DNA from 2 places in the Leclercia adecarboxylata genome. Region 2 is predicted to be linked to the other one. Evidence: predicted binding sites of a transcription regulator. Region 2 holds the regulator's gene; the other holds the start of a gene.
What was found. Region 2 encodes Fur, which represses iron uptake genes when iron is present. Its sites were predicted from a motif close to ATAATAATGAGAACNACTATCAA; they were not measured.
Positions count from the first base shown of each region.

Region 1: a site for Fur is predicted at 8,775-8,797, ahead of FHN83_RS04525 (Nramp family divalent metal transporter). Genes of this name have one in related genera too.

Region 1 covers NZ_CP040889.1:575,797-587,919, forward strand. Annotated here, with positions in the region: gene FHN83_RS04490 (sensor histidine kinase) at 1-958, shown strand, start outside; gene FHN83_RS04495 (LytR/AlgR family response regulator transcription factor) at 971-1,708, shown strand; gene glk (glucokinase) at 1,749-2,714, opposite strand; gene FHN83_RS04505 (ion channel protein) at 2,919-4,154, shown strand; gene ipdC (indolepyruvate decarboxylase) at 4,155-5,810, opposite strand; gene mgrA (L-glyceraldehyde 3-phosphate reductase) at 5,995-6,993, shown strand; gene FHN83_RS04520 (DUF2502 domain-containing protein) at 7,120-7,464, shown strand; gene FHN83_RS04525 (Nramp family divalent metal transporter) at 7,494-8,735, opposite strand; gene FHN83_RS04530 (NupC/NupG family nucleoside CNT transporter) at 9,080-10,267, shown strand; gene FHN83_RS04535 (EAL domain-containing protein) at 10,321-12,123, opposite strand, start outside.
Region 2 covers NZ_CP040889.1:3,431,053-3,443,175, reverse strand. Annotated here, with positions in the region: gene pgm (phosphoglucomutase (alpha-D-glucose-1,6-bisphosphate-dependent)) at 1-1,303, opposite strand, end outside; gene seqA (replication initiation negative regulator SeqA) at 1,328-1,870, opposite strand; gene ybfF (esterase) at 2,054-2,827, shown strand; gene ybfE (LexA regulated protein) at 2,956-3,243, shown strand; gene fldA (flavodoxin FldA) at 3,399-3,929, shown strand; gene fur (ferric iron uptake transcriptional regulator) at 4,221-4,667, shown strand; gene chiQ (ChiQ/YbfN family lipoprotein) at 4,812-5,141, opposite strand; gene chiP (chitoporin ChiP) at 5,188-6,594, opposite strand; gene glnS (glutamine--tRNA ligase) at 7,028-8,695, opposite strand; gene nagE (N-acetylglucosamine-specific PTS transporter subunit IIBC) at 8,875-10,896, opposite strand; gene nagB (glucosamine-6-phosphate deaminase) at 11,221-12,021, shown strand; gene nagA (N-acetylglucosamine-6-phosphate deacetylase) at 12,078-12,123, shown strand, end outside.

The sequences.
Region 1 (12,123 bases), 2.3 Mb from region 2:
CAACATCGACCGGGTGCTGGCCTACGTGGGCGTGGGGGAAGCTAACTACCGGGATAACGACGATACCGTCAGCCCCACCACCCGCCAGGCGATCAGCGGCGGTAAGATCATCATCAAGAACAACGATGAAGCCCACCGCACCCCGGAGATCCACTCCATGCTGGTGATCCCGCTGTGGGAAAAAGGGGTGGTTACCGGCACGCTAAAAATTTACTACTGCCACGCGCACCAGATTACCTCCTCCTTACAGGAGATGGCGGTCGGGCTGTCGCAGATTATCTCCACCCAGCTGGAGGTCTCCCGAGCCGAGCAACTGCGGGAGATGGCAAACAAGGCAGAGCTGCGCGCCCTGCAGAGCAAAATTAATCCCCATTTCCTGTTCAATGCCCTGAACGCGATCTCCTCGTCGATCCGCCTGAATCCGGACACCGCCCGCCAGCTGATCTTCAATCTCTCGCGCTATCTGCGCTACAACATTGAGCTGAAAGACGACGAGCAGATCGACATCAAAAAAGAGCTCTATCAGATCAAGGATTACATCGCCATCGAGCAGGCGCGGTTTGGCGATAAGCTCACCGTCATCTACGACATCGATGAAGAGGTGAACTGCGTGATCCCGAGCCTGCTGATCCAGCCTCTGGTGGAGAATGCCATTGTTCACGGCATTCAGCCGCGCAAGGGCAAAGGCGTGGTGACGATAAGCGTGGCCGAGTGCGGTAACCGCGTGCGGGTGGCGGTGCGCGACACCGGACACGGGATCGACCCGAAAGTGATTGAGCGGGTGGAGTCCAACGAGATGCCCGGCAATAAAATTGGTCTGCTGAATGTCCATCACCGCGTTAAGCTGCTCTATGGTGAAGGGCTGCACATCCGCCGCCTTGAGCCGGGAACCGAGATCGCGTTTTATGTGCCGAATGAACGCTCCGCCGTTCATGCCCAGCCGTTGTTGTTGCCCTAGAGGGAGTGACGCATGAAAGTCATCATTGTGGAAGATGAAATACTCGCTCAACAGGAGCTGAGCTGGCTGATTAAAGAACACAGCCAGATGGAGATCGTCGGCACCTTTGAGGACGGCCTGGACGTGCTGAAATTTTTGCAGCACAACCGGGTCGACGCCATTTTTCTGGATATCAACATTCCGTCACTGGACGGCGTACTGCTGGCGCAAAACATCAGCCAGTTTGCCAGCAAGCCGTTTATCGTCTTTGTCACCGCGTGGAAAGAGCATGCGGTGGAGGCCTTCGAGCTGGAAGCGTTCGACTACATTCTGAAGCCTTATCAGGAGTCGCGGATCGTCACCATGCTGCAGAAGCTGGAACACGCCTGGCAGCAGCAATCCGGCGCGGAGCAGGTCGCGGCCTCACCGGTGACGCGTGAAAATGACACCATCAATTTGATTAAGGACGAGCGCATCATCGTGACGCCGATGGACGACATCTATTACGCCGAAGCGCACGAGAAGATGACCTTCGTCTATACCCGCCGCGAGTCGTTCGTCATGCCGATGAACATCACCGAATTTTGCGCCAGACTGCCGACGAGCCACTTCTTCCGCTGCCATCGTTCTTTTTGCGTGAATCTGAACAAGATCCGCGAGATCGAACCCTGGTTCAACAACACCTACATTTTGCGGCTGAAGGATCTGGATTTTCAGGTGCCGGTTAGTCGCAGCAAGGTGAAAGAGTTTCGCCAGCTGATGCACCTGTGAAGGGAGTGCCCCGGTGACGGACGTCACCGGGGACGGGCTGTTACAGTACCTGGCCCAGCGTCTGACGCAGATGCGCACCAGAGCCCAGCAGGCCCGGGTTGTCATGGACGATCAGGTACACCGGGATATCCCGGACGTAATCGCGGAAGCGGCCTTTATCTTCAAATCCGCCGCGGAAACCGGATGATTTAAAGAAGTCGAGGAAGCGCGGCACGATCCCGCCCGCGATATAAACCCCGCCAAAGGTGCTGAGATTCAGCGCCAGGTTGCCGCCAAAACGCCCCATGATGACGCAGAACAGCGACAGCGCGCGACGACAGTCGGTACAGGAATCTTCCAGCGCGCGTTCGGTGACGTCTTTCGGCTGCAGATTTTCCGGCAGACGGCCGTCGGATTTCACGATAGCCCGGTAGAGATTCACCAGCCCCGGACCGGAGAGCACGCGCTCCGCCGATACGTGGCCGATCTCCGCGCGCAACTCTTCAAGGATAATGCCCTCTTCTTCGCTGTTTGGCGCGAAATCCACGTGTCCGCCTTCGCCCGGCAGGCTGATCCAGCGTTTGTCGACGTGCACCAGATGCGAGACGCCAAGGCCGGTGCCTGCGCCATAGACGGCAATTGGCTTACCTTCAACCGGCTCAGTACCGCCGAACTGGATCAGATGCTCCGGCTTTAACATCGGGATCGCCATCGACACCGCGGTAAAGTCGTTAATAATTTCCAGATGGGCGAAACCGAGGTTGGCTTTCATTTCGGCAATAGAGAATGCCCAGGTGTGGTTGGTCATCGCCACCCAGTCTCCGGTAATCGGACAGGCAATAGCGATACAACCATCCTCAACGCTGACCTCATGCTCCGTCAGATAGACACGAACCACCGCTTCCAGGCTGGGATAATCCAGCCCGGAATAGGTTTTGGCGCGGGAGATTTCGCCGGTATTGACGTCACATAACGCCAGACGCGCGTTAGTCCCCCCTACATCACCTACCAAAGCATACTTTGTCATTCTTCTACTGCTCCGCTAAAGTCAAAATAACTGATTGGCACACTCTAAATTCAAGGCCCGATAACAACAACGACCTGAATAAAAGCACCCCAGGATTATCGATCTTCGTCACAGAATAACTTTACCGTTTCAGCACCATTTGCACTATTACCATAAGGCTGAGAGTGCAAAGTAAAGACAGCCATTTTCTACAAGGAAATCATCATGCTCCATCCGCGAGCCAGAACGATGCTGCTGCTGGCCCCTCCTGCCCTGATTATTGGCGTGGCATCCAGTCTGATTCTGATAATCATCATGAAGGTTGCCTCGGTGCTGCAGTCGCTTTTGTGGACCTCTTTACCCTCCACAATGGGTCTGAGCGCGAACTCCCCGACGTGGATTATTCTGACCCTGACCCTGACCGGCATCGCCGTGGGGCTGGTGATCCGTTATACCCCAGGCCATGCCGGGCCCGACCCGGCCACAGAGCCGTTGATTGGCGAACCGGTCAACGCCGCCGCCCTCCCGGGGCTGATAATCGCCCTGATTATCGGTCTGGCGGGGGGCGTCAGCCTCGGGCCTGAGCATCCGGTGATGGCGGTAAACATCGCCCTGGCCGTCGCCGTAGGCGCGCGCGTCTTCCCCCGGGTGAACGCCCTGGACTGGACCATTCTTGCCTCTGCCGGCACCATCGGCGCGCTGTTCGGCACCCCCGTCGCGGCGGCGCTGATTTTTTCCCAGACCCTGAGCGGCAACGCGGAGATCCCGCTCTGGGATCGCCTGTTCGCCCCCCTGCTCGCCGCCGCAGCGGGCGCGCTGACCACCAGCCTGTTCTTCCATCCCAACTTCTCGCTGCCCATTGCCCACTACAGCCAGATGCAGCTGGTCGATATATTTAGCGGCGCAATTGTTGCCGCCATCGCCATCGCGCTGGGTATGGTGGCGGTGTGGTGTCTGCCGCGCCTGCACCGGCTGATGCATCGCCTGAAGCATCCCGTACTTATTCTCGCGGTCGGCGGATTTATTCTGGGGATCCTGGGCGCCATCGGGGGCAACATGACCCTGTTTAAGGGGCTGGACGAGATGCAGCAGATGGCTTTCAGCCAGATCTTCAGCGTGTCGGATTATCTGCTCTTTGCGCTGATCAAGCTGGCGGCGCTGGTGGTGGCGGCGGCCTGCGGTTTTCGCGGCGGGCGCATTTTCCCGGCGGTGTTTGTTGGCGTCGCGCTGGGATTGATGCTGCACGAGCACGTTGATGCGGTTCCGCTGGCGATCACCATCTCCTGTTCCATTCTGGGCTTGGTTCTGGTTGTCACCCGGGATGCGTGGCTGAGCCTGTTTATGGCGGCAGTGGTGGTGCCGGACACCAGCCTGCTGCCGCTGCTCTGTATTGTGATGCTGCCCGCCTGGCTGTTGCTGGCGGGCAGACCGATGATGATTGCCGGACGTCAGGAGAAATAATCAGGCGCTTTTACGCGCCTCCAGCGCCTGGAGAATGCCGCTCAGCAGCGGCGGAACGTCGGCTTTCGGCAGCATGACCTCAATCAGCGACAGCCGTTCCGGGTGCCCCACTCTCTCCAGCACCTCCTCCAGCTGCACCGTCTCGCTGACCCGCCAGCACTCGGCCTGACAATTCAGGCTGAGGGCCTGCGGGATCTGCGTCCAGTTCCACAGCGCAATGTCGTTATAGCGCTGGTTCGGACCGTGAATGGCGCGCTCCACCGTATACCCTTCGTTATTGAGCACCATGATCACCGGGCGCTGCTTGTCACGCAGCATCGAGCCCAGCTCCTGAATGGTGAGCTGTGCCGCGCCGTCGCCGGTAATCGCAATCACGCGGCGATCCGGGCAGGCGGTCTGGGCACCGTAGGCGGCGGCCAGGGTGTAACCAATCGAGCCCCAGATCGGTTGCACGATAAAGTTCACCTCATCCGGCAGCCTCAGCGCGCCCGCACCAAACGCCGAGGTGCCCTGGTCGGCCAGAATAATATCCCCCGGACGAATATAGGTTTGCAGGGTTTTCCAGAAGCTGTCCTGGGTCAATGAGCCTGGATGAACCGCATGCAGCTGGCGTGCCGGGCGCGGCGTGCTGCTGGTGTTGGCATACTGGTGACACAGGCTGGAGAGCACTTCAATGGCCTGGGTCATCGGGATGCCGGTGTACCAGACATCGCCGATGCGCGAGGCGTGCGGCTGCACGTCGATGGTCTGCTGAGGGGTGAGTTTGTGGGTGAAGCCGGCGGTGAGCGTATCGGTGAAGCGCGTCCCCACGCAGATCACGGTATCGGCGCCTTCAATGGCCTCGTTGACGTCGGCGGCGCTGGCGGAGCCGCTGTAGGTTCCGGCAAAGCCCGCTTTGCGCTCGTCAAAAATGCCTTTCCCCATCAGCATGGTGGCGTGGGCGACGGGCGTCTGGTCCACCCAGCGCTGCATCTGGTTTTTCAGGCCGTAGCGCAGGACCAGGAAGTCGGCCAGCAGCGCGATGCGATCGCTTGCGGCCAGCCGTTTTTCCGCCGCCTGACGGAATGCATCCAGGCGGAAACTGTCACTTTCATAAATTCGGTCAATGAGCGCGCTTACTGGCGGAGTGGCAGGTTTCTTTGCCACGTCGGCAGGCAGCATGATGTAGCCAGGGCGGCGCTCACGGAGCATTTCGGTCAACACCCGGTCAATTTCATAGCAGGCGTTCTGTTCGGTCAGGTGCGCCTGCGCCACGGTCACGGGCTCACTCATCTTATAGAAATGACGAAACTCACCGTCACCGAGGGTATGGTGCAACAACTCCCCTTTTTTCTGCGAGGCGCTGCCCGGTGCGCCGACGATATGCAGTACCGGAACATGTTCGGCGAAACTGCCCGCGATGCCGTTCATGGCACTGAGCTCGCCAACCCCAAACGTCGTCAGCAGCGCGGCAAAACCCTTGCAGCGCGCATATCCATCAGCGGCGTAGGCCGCATTCAGTTCGTTGGCACAACCTACCCAGCCAATATCCGGGCTGGCGATAACGTGATCGAGAAACTGCAGATTGTAGTCGCCCGGCACGCCAAACAGATGATCGGCACCACAATCTGTAAGACGGTCCAGCAGGTAATCGGCGACGGTGTAGGGGGTATGCATGACAGTTATCCTTATAATGTTGACTTCAATTTGAGTATTGAAGAAGCGTGATAGCTGTCCAGGAATGGCGATAATCAGCGCATGGAAATAATGCTTTACGTATTTTCGCGGGGTAATCTGCTTGCCTGACGTTTAGTGTAAACGTATACACTGAATGACATTCTGACGCAGAGGGGCAAGACTCATGGTTTATCAGGCGGATCAAAACCGTTATCAGTCAATGGTGTATCAACGATGCGGGCAAAGCGGTCTTAAGCTCCCTGCCATCTCCCTGGGGCTGTGGCACAACTTCGGCGATGCCACGCTGATTGAAAACAGCCGTCAACTTTTACATCGTGCCTTTGACCTGGGCATTACGCACTTCGACCTTGCCAATAACTACGGTCCACCGCCGGGTTCGGCAGAGCGTAATTTCGGACGGATTTTACAGGAAGATTTCAGCGCCTGGCGCGATGAGCTGATCATCTCAACCAAGGCGGGCTACACCATGTGGGACGGCCCCTACGGCGACTGGGGTTCGCGTAAGTATCTGATCGCCAGCCTCGATCAGAGCCTGAAACGGATGGGGCTGGAGTATGTCGACATCTTCTATCACCACCGTCCTGATCCGGAAACGCCGTTACAGGAGACGATGAAAGCGCTCGACCATATCGTACGTCAGGGCAAGGCGCTGTACGTCGGGCTGTCCAACTATCCGGCAGAACTGGCGCGTCAGGCCGCTGAAATCCTCGATGACCTGGGCACCCCCTGCCTTATCCACCAGCCGAAATACTCCATGTTTGAACGCGCGCCGGAGGCGGGTTTGCTGGACGTGCTTAAGGATAAAGGGGTGGGCTGCATTGCCTTTTCTCCGCTTGCGGGCGGCCAGCTAACCGACCGTTATCTGAACGGCATTCCGGCAGATTCCCGCGCCGCCAGCACCAGTCGCTTCCTGAACCCGGACCAGATAACCGACGAGAAGCTGGCGAAAGTGCGTCAGCTCAACGCCCTGGCCGAACGCCGGAACCAGAAGCTGTCGCAAATGGCGCTGGCGTGGGTGCTCCATCAGGAGGCCGTCACCTCGGTCTTAATCGGTGCCAGCAAAACGGCGCAAATTGACGATGCGGTGGGAATGCTGGCGAAACGCCATTTCACGCCTGAGGAACTTCAGGAAATAGAATTGATTCTGAACAGCACAAATTAAACGCGCTTTTAGCAAAAAGTGCTACGCCTTCTGAATTAGGAGTTAAAGCGATTATCCGGGCCTTTACCGCCCCTTAAAATTGCGTTAACAAGCCGATTACGGCTCCGATCGTGAAGGAGAATAACCATGTTCAGGTCCCTGATTCTGGCAGCAGTATTAATGGCTTCAGCCCCGCTGGTCGCTAATGCTGGCGAAATCACCCTGTTGCCATCCATAAAATTACAAATTGGCGATCGTGATAATTATGGTAACTACTGGGACGGCGGCGGCTGGCGTGACCGCGACTACTGGCGTCGTCATTATGAATGGCGTGATAATCGCTGGCACAGACATGATAACGGCTACCACCGTGGCTGGGATAAACGTAACGCCTACGAGCGCGGCTATCGCGCAGGCTGGAGCGATCGTGATGACCATCGCGGCCCTAAAGGTCACGGGCGTGGTCATGGCGGACACGGCCATCGTCACTAATATAAAAAAGGCGCCTTACGGCGCCTTTTTTACAATCCTAATGCAGTCCCGATAAGCAACCACAGATTCAGGGCCACCACCAGCACCACTATTGCCCACCCGGTCCGTTTCACCGTCACACTGTTCACCAGATCGCCCATCAACTTTTTGTCGCTGGTAAAGACCAGCAGCGGCACCAGCGCCAGAGCAATACCGAAGCTCAACAGCACCTGGCTCATCACCAGAATGCGCGTCGGATCCAGCCCCATCAGGATCACAATAAACGACGGCAGCATGGTGATGGAGCGGCGCACCCACAGAGGAATGTGGAAGCGCACAAAGCCCTGCATCACCACCTGCCCCGCCAGCGTGCCCACAACGGTAGAAGAGAGACCCGCCGCCACCAGACTCAGACCAAAAATAGTGGCCGCCGCATGGCTGAGTAGCGGTTCCAGCGTCAGGTAGGCCTGGTCGAGATCGGCAATACCGGTATGGCCGTTGAAATGGAACGCCGCTGCGGCGGTAGCCATCATCGCCAGATTGACAAACCCGGCGATGGTCATGGCGATCGCCACGTCCCATTTTGTCGCAGAGTAGCGCTCATGCCGCGAGCCTCCGTGCAGGTTCTGGGTCAGCGACGAGTGCAGATAAATGACGTGCGGCATAATAGTCGCACCCAGCACCCCGGCCGCAAGGAACACCGCTTCCGTGGTGGGCAGGCTCGGGATCGCCATCCCTTTCGCTAACTGTGCAAAGTCAGGCCGGGAGAAGATCAGCTCCACGATATAGGCCGCCGCCACGAACAGCAGCAGGCCGCCAATCACTTTCTCCAGCGGCTTTTGCCCGCGTCGTTGCAGCATCAGAATAAGGAAAGTGGCAATACCGGTTAATACCGCCCCCTGCAACAGCGACACGCCGAGGATCAGCTTAAAGCCGATGGCCGCCCCGATAAACTCCGCGAGGTCGGTCGCCATGGCAATAATTTCAGCCTGCACCCAGTAAAACCAGACCAACGGACGCGGATAGTGGTCGCGGATCTGCTCCGCGAGGTTTTTCCCGGTAGCGATACCCAGTTTTGCCGACAGCACCTGGATCATCATCGCCATCAGGTTGGCCCAGACCACCACCCACAGCAGTTTGTAGCCAAAGCTGGCCCCGGCCTGGATGTTGGTCGCAAAGTTACCGGGATCGATATAGCCAATGGCGGCAATAAACGCAGGTCCCATTAATGCGAACCGCATTTTGCGTGCTGCTCTGCCACTGCTACTCTCATCAACGCGACTATTGCTCATTTTTGCCTCAGAAATATAGCCTTTGCTATGTTTAATGCTATCAAAATGCGAATGATTATCAAGTTCATTTAAAAGGGTTATAGTGATTGCACCGATAGCGAAGAACGATAAGCAGGCTGAGTCGTGGATAAGTTGACGGCGAAAATGCACGCAACCTTTGTGAAGCGTAGCACACAAACTTAACTTTTAATTCATTTACACAACATAACGAAAATGTATCGTATGTCACTATTTTTGAGACTCGTCACAGGACTCAACGATAGTGTGGCTTTGATCTCGTTTTCTTTACGCTTGTTTCATAGAATGTGCAGCGAAATTAAACCTGCCTCATATTTGGAGCAAATATGGACCGCGTCCTACATTTTGTCCTGGCACTTGTTGTCGTTGCCGTGCTTGCGTTGCTGGTCAGCAGCGATCGCAAAAAGATCCGCATTCGCTATGTTGTTCAGTTACTCGTTATTGAAGTATTGCTCGCCTGGTTCTTCCTGAACTCAGACGTGGGGCTGGGCTTCGTAAAAGGCTTCTCCGAGATGTTCGAAAAACTCCTCGGATTCGCTAATGAAGGGACCAACTTCGTGTTCGGTAAGATGAACGACGAAGGTCTGGCGTTCTTCTTCCTGAAAGTGCTGTGCCCAATTGTCTTTATCTCTGCCCTGATCGGTATCCTGCAGCACATTCGCATTCTGCCGATTGTGATCCGCGCTATCGGTACCGTGCTGTCTAAAGTGAACGGCATGGGCAAACTGGAGTCTTTCAACGCCGTAAGTTCCCTGATCCTCGGTCAGTCTGAGAACTTCATCGCCTATAAAGATATCCTCGGCAAAATGTCCCGCAACCGCATGTACACCATGGCGGCCACGGCAATGTCTACCGTTTCCATGTCTATCGTGGGCGCGTATATGACCATGCTGGAGCCAAAATACGTGGTTGCTGCGCTGGTTCTGAACATGTTCAGCACCTTTATCGTTCTGTCACTGATCAACCCGTACCGCGTGGATGAGAGTGAAGAGAACCTGCAGATGGCTAACCTGCACGAAGGCCAGAGCTTCTTTGAAATGCTGGGTGAATACATCCTGGCAGGCTTCAAGGTTGCGGTTATCGTTGCGGCGATGCTGATCGGCTTTATCGCGCTGATCTCCGCGCTGAACGCCCTGTTTGCTGCCGTGCTGGGTATCTCCTTCCAGGGCATTCTGGGTTACATCTTCTACCCGGTAGCCTGGGTGATGGGTGTGCCGGCAAGCGAAGCGCTGCAGGTGGGCAGTATTATGGCAACCAAACTGGTTTCTAACGAATTCGTCGCAATGATGGATCTGCAGAAAATCGCCGGTTCCCTCTCCCCGCGCGCCGAAGGCATTCTGTCCGTCTTCCTGGTCTCTTTCGCTAACTTCTCTTCCATCGGCATCATCGCCGGTGCGATTAAAGGTCTGAACGAAGAGCAGGGTAACGTGGTTTCCCGCTTCGGCCTGAAACTGGTTTACGGTTCTACGCTGGTCAGCGTCCTGTCTGCGTCTATCGCCGCACTGGTACTGTAATCAGCATAAAAAAACCGGGGATGATAAGTCCCCGGTTTTTTTTCGCCTGTCATTTAGTGAAGCGGTTGCGGTTTGCCGACCAGGTATCCCTGCAGATAATCCACCCCCGAGGCGAGCAACTTCTCGCGCTGCTCCTCCGTTTCAACAAATTCCGCCACCACGCACAGGGAGCGGGTCTTCGCCAGATTGCAGATGGATTTCACAATCATCGCATCCATGCTGTCGCTGCAGATATCCTTCACGAAGCAGCCATCAATTTTAATGACGTCCGCCTCCAGGCGCTTGAGCCGCTCGTAGTTGGCGTAGCCGGTACCGAAATCGTCGATGGCGATTTTAAAGCCGTACTGACGCAGCTGCTGAATGTTGGCGATACTGACTTCCGAGTTGGAGAACGCCTGCTCTTCGGTCACCTCGATAATCACCGACTGCGGCCTCACCCCGTAACGTTCAAACAGAGTAATGATCTCTGCCGCCACCTCTTTCTGCATCAGCGTCAAGGGCATCAGATTCACGGAAAAACGCGCGCAGCAATCGTCTGAGGGATGCTCCTGCAGCCAGGCCAACAATGATTCAACCACGCCGATATCGAAGCGGCGGCTCAGGTTAAACTGCGCTACCAGCGGCAAGAACTTATCAGGCGTTAAGAGCTCACCCTCACTTTCCAGGCGGGAAAGGATTTCGTGGTAACCCAAGCCATCGGCTCGCTGAATGGGTTGCGCGTACAGGCGTAATCCCCCCTCATCCAGCGCCCGCTTGATGCGACTCAGCATCAGCACGCGCTCAGTCGTCTGGCCTGAAACCGTTTCAAGGCTGTTATTCAGGGACAGAACCTGGTTCGCCGAGCAGGCTTTTTCCGCCAGCCAACTTAACTGGCCCAGCGTGTGGTACAGGCTTTCTCCGCCGTTAGACTCCACGCCGCCCCAGGCGCCGCCAAATTCAATATCCAGACCGATATTGTTCCAGTAAATTTTGCGGCTGTTCATGTAATCAATGATGTGCTGCAAGCGCGCCCCGGTTTCCGGCCCGCTGAGCACCACCACCAGCTCATTACCCGGGATCTGGAAAACCTGCTCATTGGCCATCAGCAGCGGCTGGAGCTGGCGAATGATGGCCCGTTTGCACTGCACGCGCATCATCAGGCCATAGTGACGGCTCAGGAACTCCAGATTATCCATCCGTAAACAGCACAGGGTGACCTCTCTGTTGTCACTCAGGAAGCACTCCAGCGCGCGCAGGTTACGCAGTCCCGTCAGGGGATCGATCAACGCCCTTTCCTGCCAGCCACGTTTAAGCCATTCGCTGCGCTGAAAAATACGAGACATATAAACCAGACAGATAGCGAAGGAGATCAGCACCGACAGCACGAACGCCAGTGAGTAGCCGTTTTGCACGCCCTGTAAAAAATTGCTGTTGTAGGTCAGCAGCAGCAGTGTGCTTAACGCCCAGCCCAGCGTAATGAAGGGATAGCGGAATCGACTCACGCCTAAGGTGAACAGAATAAATATCACCGGGACCAGGTAGCCCGCAATAATATCGGAAGTAAAAGGCAAACAGAGCAGAAGCAAGAAAGCGGCAAGCAACAGAAGTAATACGGATGTAAATATTTGGTTGCGAATTGAAAATGAATTATTAATGTTCTTCCGCCAGAAGGCGCGCGCATAATTCGGATTAATAATCATTCTTAAAGGATAATAGAACAGCATTGTGAAAATCAGAACGGCGCAAATCAGGCTCTGGACATCCACGACATGATATATGACGGAGCCTCTGTCCGAGAAATTAGCAAGGGTAACAGGGAAGTCACAAAAATAACCGGCAAGAAACATTGAGAGTTTTATTGCCAGGGGTAAGGCAAA
Region 2 (12,123 bases):
CATCGTAGTGCTCCTGCGGGTTCTTACCGGTAACGGCGGTGATCTCCGCTGCCAGCAGGCACATGATGATGCCGTCTTTATCGGTGGACCACGGCGTGCCGTTGAAGCGCAGGAAGGATGCGCCCGCGCTCTCTTCGCCGCCAAAGCCGAAGCTGCCGTCGAACAGACCGTCAACAAACCATTTGAAGCCAACCGGTACTTCCACCAGCTTACGGCCCAGGTCGTTAACCACGCGGTCGATCATTGCGGAGGAGACCAGGGTCTTGCCTACGGCAACCTCTGCGCCCCACTGTGGACGATGCTGGAACAGATAGTTGATCGCCACGGCCAAATAGTGGTTTGGATTCATCAGGCCCGCAGGGGTGACGATGCCGTGACGGTCGTAGTCCGGGTCGTTAGCAAACGCGAGGTCGAACTTGTCGCGCAGCGCCAGCAGACCGGCCATTGCGCACTCGGAGGAGCAGTCCATACGGATTGCGCCGTCTTTATCCAGGTGCATAAAGCGGAAGGTCTGATCGACATGATCGTTAACGATGGTCAGATCCAGCTTGTAGTGCTCCGCAATACGTTTCCAGTATTCGATACCGGAACCGCCGAGCGGGTCGACGCCAAGTTTGAGACCGGCTTTCTGGATCGCCGCCATATCGACGATATCCGCCAGCCCTTCAACGAACGGCTGCACCAGATCCTGCTCTTTCACATGGCCGGAGGCCATCGCTTCGTCCAGGGAGATACGCTTCACGCCTTTCAGGCCGTCGGCCAGCAGGGCATTGGCACGATCTTCCACCACTTTGGTGACGTTGGTGTCAGCCGGGCCGCCATTGGGTGGGTTGTATTTGATACCGCCATCTTCCGGCGGGTTGTGGGACGGCGTAATCACAATGCCGTCAGCCTGCGCCCCACCCTTCTGGTTATGCACCAGAATGGCATTAGAGACGGCAGGGGTCGGCGTATAGCCGTTGTTTTCCTGAATCACGACGTCCACGCCGTTAGCGGCCAGCACTTCCAGCACGGAAATAAAAGCAGGCTCTGACAGGGCGTGCGTATCTTTACCCACGTAGCACGGACCGGTGACGCCATTTTTAGCGCGCTCTTCCGCGATGGCCTGAGCAATGGCCAGAATATGCGGCTCGTTAAAGCTGTGGCGAACCGCACTGCCGCGGTGGCCGGATGTACCAAACTTAACTGCGTGTTCTGCGTTACCCACTTCCGGCTTCAGCACGTAGTACTGCGCGGTAAGCTGGGCGACGTTAATCAAATCGCTCTGTTGTGCAGGTTGACCCGCACGATTGTGATTTGCCATTGCCTGGTCCTTCTGATGCAAGGGTTAGATAGTACCGCAAACCTTATCAATCAATTCCACCGGGAACTGCATCGACTGCATGATGTGTTCGATCATGCTGCGCTTACGTCCGGTATTGGTATTGGTGATCACCCAGTACGGTGTACCAGGCAGGTGCTTGGGTTTAGTTTGATTGCCATTCTGTAACAGCGTCTGCTCGTCACCCGCGAAATAGACGCGGGTACGGCCATGCAGGGATTCCGTCGCATCGGCAAACGCGTTGTTATCCAGTGAATAGAGTGTAGTCAGCACCAGCATAAAGCGGTTAACTGCTTTCTTCTGCTCAGCGTATTCGTCAGAAAGCAGCAATTCGCGCATCGCACGCACTTTGTCTTTGACAGGCGACAGCGGCTTTTCCTGCGCTACGGCAACAGGCTGGCGCGTCTCTTTGATGGCCGGAGCGGCAGGCTGAGAGGCGGCGGCAATTTTCAGCATGCGCCGTAAAATGTCGGACGCGCTCTCACCGATATGCCGCGTCTGGCTGGCAATATACTGATAAAGCTCGTCATCAACTTCGATTGTTTTCATCTTAATCCAGTGCGATATCTTATCTGAATACAAGTCGTTGGGAGTATAAGTTCAAAACCCAACAGCGGATAGCGTCAAGCCAGAATGGCGGCAAAAGTCAGAATTAACTGTTTCCTTGCAGCCGGGCGGCAGAATGGTCAACATGATACCCTAACCTGACATACGTAAAAAAAGAACTTTGCCATGAAATTGAATACCCGAGCGCAATCTGCACAATCGCCGCACAATAATTCTCCCATCGTCCTGGTTCATGGCCTGTTTGGTAGCCTGGATAACCTTGGCGTGCTGGCACGGGATCTGGTGACCGACCACGCGCTGCTGCAGGTGGATATGCGCAACCACGGTCTGTCGCCGCGCTCGCCGCAGATGACCTACGCTGACATGGCGCAGGATCTGCTGGATACGCTGGATGAACACCATATCGAAAAAGCGATCCTGATTGGCCATTCGATGGGCGGCAAAGCGGTGATGGCGCTGACGGCTCTTGCGCCAGAGCGTATCGCCGGCCTGGTGGTGATCGACGTAGCGCCGGTAGATTATGACGTGCGCCGCCACGATGAGATCTTCGCCGCCATTAATGCCGTGACGGACGCGGGCGTCAGCACCCGCCAGCAGGCTGCCGCGCTGATGCGTGAGCATCTGGACGAAGAAGGCGTGGTGCAGTTCCTGCTGAAATCCTTTGTGGACGGCGAGTGGCGCTTCAACGTGCCGGTGCTGTGGGATCAGTATGACCATATCGTCGGCTGGGAGTCGGTTCCGGCGTGGCCGCACCCGACCCTCTTTATTACCGGCGGCAACTCGCCCTATGTAACCGAAGCGTATCGTGATGCGCTGCTGGCGCAATTCCCCCTGGCGCGTGCGCATGTGATTGCCGGGGCCGGGCACTGGGTTCATGCCGAAAAACCGGACGCGGTGCTGCGCGCCATCCGTCGGTACCTCGCTGACATCAATAATTGATTAAAAAGAGAGCGACTGGTCGCCCGTGGGCCTCCAGTCGTTGGCGTGCCGTTTTCGGTGATGTATGATGGCGCGCTTATCGCCCGGGCATTAGCAGGGTGTCTTGTTTCCCCCGAAGTCTCAAAATCATGGCCAAAGAACACACGGACCGCACGACAATAGATCTGTTCGCGAATGAGCGTCGCCCGGGACGACCGAAAACCAATCCGCTTTCGCGTGATGAACAGCTGCGCATCAACAAGCGCAATCAGCTTAAACGCGATAAAAGCCGCGGGCTTAAACGCGTCGAGCTGAAACTGAATGCTGACGCCGTCGATGCGCTGAACGAGCTGGCGAATGCCCGTGAGATCAGCCGCAGTGAGCTTATTGAAGAGATGCTGATTTCACAGCTTGAGAAATGGCACGGTAAAGCTTAAGTCAGAAAACTCCCCTTCTTGTTGCTTTCATGTAGCACAGAGTGCAGTCCTGGGTGATAGCAGTTTCCGCAGGCTTCTCTGTTCTGCTATGATTGCCCTTATCCGTGGCTAAATTGCGCCACCATACCATTAAGTTTCAAGAGGTTATTTTACTCATGGCAATCATCGGCATTTTTTTCGGCAGCGACACGGGTAACACCGAAAATATCGCAAAAAACATTCAAAAACAGCTAGGTAAAGACGTTGCCGATGTGCATGACATTGCGAAAAGCAGCAAAGAAGATATCGAAGGTTACGATATCCTGCTGCTGGGCATCCCGACCTGGTACTACGGCGAAGCGCAGTGCGACTGGGACGACTTCTTCCCGTCTCTGGAAGAGATCGATTTCAACGGCAAACTGGTTGCCCTGTTCGGCTGTGGCGATCAGGAAGACTACGCGGAGTACTTCTGCGATGCGCTGGGCACTATTCGCGACATCATTGAACCGCGCGGCGCCGTCATCGTCGGCCACTGGCCAACGGCCGGTTACCACTTCGAAGCGTCCAAAGGTCTGGCCGATGATAACAACTTCGTCGGTCTCGCCATTGATGAAGACCGCCAGCCGGAACTGACCGCTGAGCGTGTAGATAAATGGGTTAAGCAGGTCCGCGAAGAGTTGCACCTCGACGATATTCTTAATGCCTGATGAAGCTGCGGCGCAATGATTAAGTTGCGCCGCATTGATAGGTATAAGCAATCAAAATAATTGCTACAAATTTTTAACTTTTGCTGTCATACCTGTACAATGATCCAGGTTCAAACGGGTCACCCTGTAACAAGTTTGTTGGCGGTACCACGTTTTTATAAGCATACTTTACTTGAGACTTGCAGTTTTCATTACGTCATGGCAGTTCTATAATGAGACGCATTATCCCAGGTGCATTTTCTGTCACTTCTTCTTTAGAAGTGAATCGTTTAGCAACAGGACAGATTCCGCATGACTGACAACAACACCGCATTAAAGAAGGCCGGACTGAAAGTCACGCTTCCACGGTTAAAAATCCTGGAAGTGCTTCAGGGTCCGGATAACCATCATGTCAGTGCGGAAGACTTATACAAACGTCTGATCGACATGGGCGAAGAGATTGGTCTGGCTACCGTTTACCGTGTACTGAACCAGTTCGACGATGCAGGCATCGTTACGCGTCATAATTTCGAAGGCGGTAAATCCGTATTCGAACTGACGCAGCAGCATCACCACGATCACCTGATTTGCCTTGACTGCGGCAAAGTGATCGAATTCAGCGACGACTCTATCGAATCCCGTCAGCGTGAAATTGCCGCACGTCATGGCATTCGTCTGACCAACCACAGTCTGTACCTGTATGGCCACTGCGCCGAAGGTGACTGCCGCGAAGATGACCACGCGCACGACGCGAAATAATTCATCCGCACACGCTGAGCCAACCTGAAGGTTGGCTTTTTTTTGCCTGTAATAACGTAAAAAAGCCCGGCGGCGCTACGCTTACCGGGCCTGTGAATGTGCAGGCTCAGGTAAACGCAGCGCCACCGGGCGTGGCAAACAGCTTTACTTACCGTTGTTGCTACGGATCTCCTGCCAGATCTTATCGCAGTTTTTGGTGACGTCCTGATTGTTACCCGTTTTACGCGCCATGATACAGGCCTGGTAATCGGCCACTCTCACGGTCTCCTGGGTCGCAAACTGTTCGTGCGCCTTATCCTCGCGCAGCACGTTCAGCACGCTCTGGCAGGCTTCAATTTTTTCTGGCGAGCCTTCAGCAGTATTGATACAGGCACTGTAGGCCTCTTTAAGACGGGTGTCTTCTTTCTGGGTCTGCGGTTGTGCGCAGGCGGTCAGTCCTGATGCCAGCAGCGCGACCAGTACGATTTTTTTCAGCATAGCGGTCTCCGGTCGGCGGGGTTATCCCCCGCCGGGTTAGTCATCAGAAGATGGTGAACGGTGCGATAACCATAAACTTCACGTCACGCTCGTCCTGGAAGATGTTGCCGTAACCGCCGCCGTAGCTTGGGATGTCGGAGTGGTTGTCATACTGCGTGAAGTGCAGTTTGAACATGGTCCCTTTCGCGCGACCGTCCTGCAGGGTGTAAATCGCATCCAGGCTGTAGGCAGACTCTTTGATCTTGTTAGAGGCAATATCTTCACGCTGGCCCGCGCTGTTGATCAGCCAGTCGGCTGGTTTTGCATCCCATGCGTAGACATAAGAGGCACCGACGCTCCAGCCTGCCAGGTTCCAGTTGCTCAGGTCGTACATCGCGCCAAAGAAGACCGCTTTTTCGTCGTTGGCGTTGAAGTCGGAGCGGTTATCCCACCACACGTCCAGACGACCGTTGGAGGATGCATAGGTTGGGGTCATACGCTGCAGGAAGTAGCCCTGCTGGCCTTCCGCTTTCACATAAGTCCCTTCCAGGCGTAAATCGACCTGACCGACTTTGTAACCCAGGGTCAGCGCCTGCAGCCATGCCGTGCCGTCGTAAATATCATTTACGGTGCCGCTGTCGGCTTTATCACGCGTGCCGTAGAACTGATAGCTGGTAGAGAGCGGGCCGCCCACGATATCGAATTTGTAGCTGGCTTTGGCAAAGTACTGATCGATGAAGCCTTCAGCCTGACCAAAAGCGGCTTCCAGAATCAGGTTATTTTTGAAGTCGTACTTCGCGCCAAAGGAGTGGAGATAATCGACGCGGGTCTTTCTGTCATTCTGATAGAACTTGTCCATCTCGAGGTGCCATGGGGCTTTATACTCGTTGGTCCACATGTACGAGAAGCTCAGCGCCCCGCTGTCACCGTAGTCAAAGTTCGCCCCGGCTTCCGCGCCCTGGTAAGTACCCGGCATAAAGCTCCAGTGCGGTGCTAACAGGGTCTGGCCGGTTGGCTGCAGCCAGCCGCCGCGCGCCCACACCGGACCATATTTGAATTTTGCAGCCGCTTTGTACAGGCTGATCCCGCTCTTATCGCCGGACCAGTCTTCTTTGTAAGCTTTGTTGCTGGAGGAGAATGCAATTTCGTTCGGGTGGCCGCTGTCACCATTTTCTGCCATTTCGATGGCGGTGAAGGCCGCTAAATCAAGACCGAACATGTCGGCAGCATAGCCGGACTGGAAATCAAGGTTGGCGTTCCAGGTGGAGTGAGCCAGGTTAGTTTTGTATTTATCTGCCTCGACATCTTTACGGTCACGTTCACGCTGCCAGTAATAGACACCGCCCGTGAGGGTTGAATCATCAATAAAACCTTCGGCCTGGGCTTTCGGAGAAACCATCCAGCCTGACATTGCTGTAACACCGGCAATAGCCAGCGCAAGCGCACTACGTTTGCCACTAAACGTACGCATAATTAATCCTCTTTGACGTATTTAAAGCGCCTTAAACGGCGAAAAACAAAAAGTTAAAAGTGGAGGCAACCGGAAATACCCGCTTACATCTCCTGCCTTTAGACTATTTTTCGCGACGCGAATTATCAATGCTTTTCCGCGATCAAAAGTCAGGATTATGACAAAGCGCACATATTTGATTGCCATTTGTAACAAAGCGAATGGAGGAGAATTTTTAATTAAAATAATGTTCGGAATGAGCGATTTATTTTTAACATGCAGGATTTAAGCAGCTTATCCGGAAGCTATTACGTGGAATTTGCGCAAAGGAAGAGAAAGAGAATAGTTTTAATAAATGGAATTAATTCGCATCGCGAACATTTATATGATTAAGAGCTTGATCGTGATGCAAAAAAAACGCCGCGGTGCGCGGCGTTTTTCAAACAATAATCAGTTATTCACCGACTTTCGCCCAGGTATCACGCAAACCGACGGTACGGTTAAATACCAGTTTGTCCGCGGTGGCGTAGCGGCTGTCGAGGCAGAAGTAACCTTCACGCTCAAACTGGTACGCATTACCGGCAACGGCCTCTTTCAGGGATGGCTCAGCAAAGCCCTGTTTGATCACAAGCGAATCCTGGTTAATCACTTCCAGGAAGTCTTCTGCCGCACCCGGGTTTGGCACGCTGAACAGACGATCGTACAGACGGATTTCAACCGGCAGCGCATGTGCTGCGCTCACCCAGTGGATCACGCCCTTCACCTTGCGACCATCAGCCGGATCCTTGCTCAGGGTCTCGGCATCGTAGGTGCAGAAGATAGTAGTGATATTGCCTTCTGCGTCTTTCTCAACACGCTCGGCTTTAATCACGTAGGCATTACGCAGGCGCACTTCTTTGCCCATCACCAGACGCTTGTACTGCTTGTTCGCTTCTTCGCGGAAGTCGGCGCGATCGATCCAGATCTCAGCGCTGAACGGCACGTCACGGCTGCCCATCTCCGGCTTGCTCGGATGGTTAGGCATAGTCACCAGCTCGCTTTCGCCCTGCGGGTAGTTTTCGATAACCAGTTTCACCGGATCGATAACGGCCATTGCGCGCGGCGCGTTTTCATTCAGATCTTCGCGGATACAGGACTCCAGCGACGCCATCTCGATGGTGTTGTCCTGCTTGGTCACGCCGATGCGTTTGCAGAACTCACGGATTGAGGCAGCGGTATAGCCACGACGACGCAGACCGGAGATGGTCGGCATACGCGGGTCATCCCAGCCTTCAACGTGCTTGTCGGTGACCAGCAGGTTCAGCTTACGCTTGGACATCACGGTGTATTCCAGATTCAGACGAGAGAACTCGTACTGACGTGGATGTACCGGAATGGAGATGTTATCCAGCACCCAGTCGTAGAGACGACGGTTGTCCTGGAACTCCAGCGTACATAAGGAGTGAGTAATGCCTTCCAGCGCATCGCTGATGCAGTGGGTGAAGTCGTACATCGGGTAGATGCACCACTTGCTGCCGGTCTGATGGTGATCGGCGAACTTAATGCGGTACAACACCGGGTCGCGCATAACGATAAACGGCGACGCCATATCGATTTTGGCACGCAGGCAGGCTTTACCCTCTTCGAAGCCACCGGCACGCATTTTTTCAAACAGCGCCAGGTTCTCTTCCACGCTGCGATCGCGGTACGGGCTGTTTTTGCCCGGCGCGGTCAGGGAGCCACGGTATTCGCGGATTTCGTCAGCGGAAAGCTCGTCAACGTAGGCCAGACCCTTTTTGATCAGCTCTACCGCGTAGGCATACAGCTGGTCAAAATAGTCAGAGGAGTAGCAGATGTCGCCAGACCAGTTGAAGCCCAACCATTGCACGTCGTTCTTAATGGACTCTACGTATTCGATATCTTCTTTCACCGGGTTGGTGTCATCGAAACGCAGGTTGCATTGACCCTGGTAGTCCTGCGCGATGCCGAAGTTCAGGCAGATCGATTTCGCATGACCAATGTGCAGGTAGCCGTTCGGCTCCGGCGGAAAACGGGTATGAACAGTGGTGTGCTTACCAGTGGCCAGATCTTCATCAATGATCTGACGGATAAAGTTGCTCGGGCGGGCTTCAGCCTCACTCATCGTGGATTCCTCAAAGCGTAAACGACGTATAACGGCATATGATCTTATAAGCCGGGCGTAGTGACAACCTTTAGTTACGCAAAAAAAGGTCTCCGGAGAGAATTATGGGGGCGATTGCTGCAAAAAAAAGCGGCGGGGATATCCCCGCCGCTCAGGCATTAACGCTTACTCAGGAGCACTTATTTGCCTTTAATTTCATACAGAGGCGTCTGACCGGCAACCACCTGACCCTGCGCCTTGATAACCAGACCGCTGAAGTCGTCGATATTGCTGCAGACAACCGGGCTTATCATGGAGCGCGCATTAGCGTTCAGGAAGTCGAGATCCATCTCCAGAACCGGCTGACCCGCAACCACTTCTGCACCCTCTTCGACCAGGCGCTTGAAGCCCTGACCACCCAGCGCAACGGTATCGATACCCATGTGGACAACGATCTCCGCGCCTTTCTCAGTTTCCAGGCAGAACGCGTGGTTGGTGTTAAAGATTTTAACGATGGTACCGGCTGCCGGAGAAACCACGGTTTTATCCGTTGGTTTAACCGCTACGCCATCACCCACCGCTTTGCTGGCGAAGGCCTCATCAGGAACCTGCTCCAGGGCAACCACGTCACCGGTCACTGGCGAAACCAGCGCTGCGATGGTGGTGGCGTTGGCAACAGCCTGTGGCTTAGCGGCAACAGGTGCGGCGGCAGGCGCCGGAGAAGCGGCAGCGGCAGCTACAGGACCGGTGGTTTTCATGGCATTGGCGATCTTCTCAGCCACGAAGCCAACGATGATCTGCACGCTGGTTTTGTTCAGGCGGATTACGCCAGACGCACCCAGACGCTTCGCCATCGCTTCGTTGACCAGAGAGGAGTCTTTCACGTTCAGACGCAGACGGGTGATGCAGGCATCGATACCGGTCAGGTTGTCTGAACCACCAACCGCAGCGATGTACTGACGCGCCAGACCAGAAACGTCTTCAGTGGTAGCAGCACTCACGTTCACGTCCTGACCATCGGCTTCGCTACCGGCAACCGCCAGCTCACGACCCGGAGTCATCAGGTTGAATTTGGTGATGGTGAAGCGGAACACCACGTAGTAGATAGCGAAGAACACCAGACCCTGCAGGATCAGCATGTACCAGTGAACCGCCAACGGGTTACGGGAGGAGAGCACCATATCCACCAGGCCAGCGCTGAAGCCGAAGCCCGCAATCCACTGCATGGAGGCCGCGATGAACACGGAGATACCGGTCAGTACAGCGTGGATGACGTACAGTACGGGTGCCACGAACATGAAGGAGAATTCCAGCGGCTCGGTGATACCGGTGAAGAAGGCCGCGAATGCGCCCGCCATCATAATACCCAGTACCTTCGCTTTGTTCTCTGGACGCGCACAGTGGTAGATAGCCAGCGCTGCACCCGGCAGACCGAACATCATAATCGGGAAGAAGCCCGCCTGATAACGACCCGTAATACCGATTTCTGCTTTGCCAGCAGCAATCGACTGTGCACCGCCGAGGAAGTTAGGGATATCGTTGATACCGGCAACGTCAAACCAGAATACGGAGTTCAGCGCGTGGTGCAGACCGACAGGGATCAGCAGACGGTTGAAGAACGCATACACGCCCGCACCGACGGAACCCAGTTTCTGGATGTGCTCACCGAAGTTCACCAGACCGTCGAAGATCACCGGCCAGATGTACATCAGAATGAAGGCCACAACGATCATCACGAAGGAGGTCAGGATCGGCACCAGACGACGACCGCTGAAGAAGGAGAGCGCTTTTGGCAGCTCAACGCCGCTGAAGCGGTTGTAAAGTTCAGCGGAGATGATACCCACCAGGATACCCACGAACTGGTTGCTGATCTTACCGAACGCTGCCGGAACCTGGTCCGCAGGGATCTTCTGGATCATTGAAACCGCAGCCGGGGAACAGAGCGTGGTCAGCACAAGGAAGCCCACAAAACCGGTCAGTGCCGCAGCACCGTCTTTATCTTTGGACATACCATAAGCCACACCAATGGCAAACAGTACGGACATGTTATCGATAATGGCGGAACCAGACTTGATGAAGAACGCCGCTAACGCGTTGTCCCCACCCCAACCCACCGGGTCAATCCAGTAACCGACACCCATCAGAATCGCTGCCGCTGGCAGCGTGGCGACCGGCACCATCAAGGCGCGGCCTACCTTTTGTAAGTAACCTAAAATGCTCAATTTGTTCCCCCTATGAGACCCCGTTAACGGTGTATTCTCAGCTGTGTTTTTATTGTGTCACTAACTTGTAAATACAGTTGATGATTCACTGGCTTTGAGAGTGTGTGGAAAATTAATTCGTATCGCAAATTAAACGCGTACTTTTTGTGAGTTTTGTCACCAAATATTGTTTATCCCCCTCCCCTGGACTGGCAAACAGCGAAAACTTATTTTATGATACGAAAAATCAAGACGAATTGCCCCCTCTCGGTGTGAACCAGGTTAGGCTTAGATCATGCCCCGACAAGCAATCCGCCAACTCTTACTAAACTTCAGAGGTGAATAATGAGACTGATCCCCCTGGCAACCGCAGAACAAGTCGGCAAATGGGCTGCTCGCCATATCGTAAACCGTATTAACGCGTTCAAACCTACAGCCGATCGGCCTTTTGTACTCGGTCTGCCTACCGGTGGCACACCTCTTACCGCCTATAAAGCCCTGGTTGAGATGCATAAAGCGGGCCAGGTTAGCTTCGAACATGTTGTTACCTTCAACATGGACGAGTACGTTGGCCTGCCAAAAGATCATCCGGAAAGCTACCATAGCTTCATGCACCGTAATTTCTTTGATCACATTGATATTAAACCGGGAAATATTAACCTGCTGGATGGTAATGCACCGGATATCGACGCTGAATGCCGTCATTATGAAGAAAAAATCCGTGCTTACGGCAAAATCCATCTGTTCATGGGTGGCGTAGGCAACGATGGCCACATCGCGTTTAACGAGCCAGCCTCTTCCCTGGCCTCCCGTACCCGCATCAAAACACTGACCCATGACACCCGTGTGGCAAACTCCCGTTTCTTTGATGGCGACGTTAACCAGGTGCCAAAATACGCACTGACCGTTGGCGTGGGTACCCTGCTGGACGCGGAAGAAGTGATGATTCTGGTGCTGGGCAGCGTAAAAGCGCAGGCGCTTCAGGCGGCAGTAGAAGGCAACGTCAACCACATGTGGACCATCAGCTGCCTGCAGCTGCATCCGAAAGCAGTTGTGGTGTGTGATGAGCCTTCCACCATGGAACTGAAAGTCAAGACGTTAAAATATTTCAACGAATTAGAAGCAGAAAACATTAAAGGTCTGTAATGTGACGCCGTCTCTGCCTGCAGAGACGGGATGCTATTTTTAAACCGGGGGTCGTTATGTACGCTTTAACCCACGGTCGGATTTATACCGGCCATGAAATTC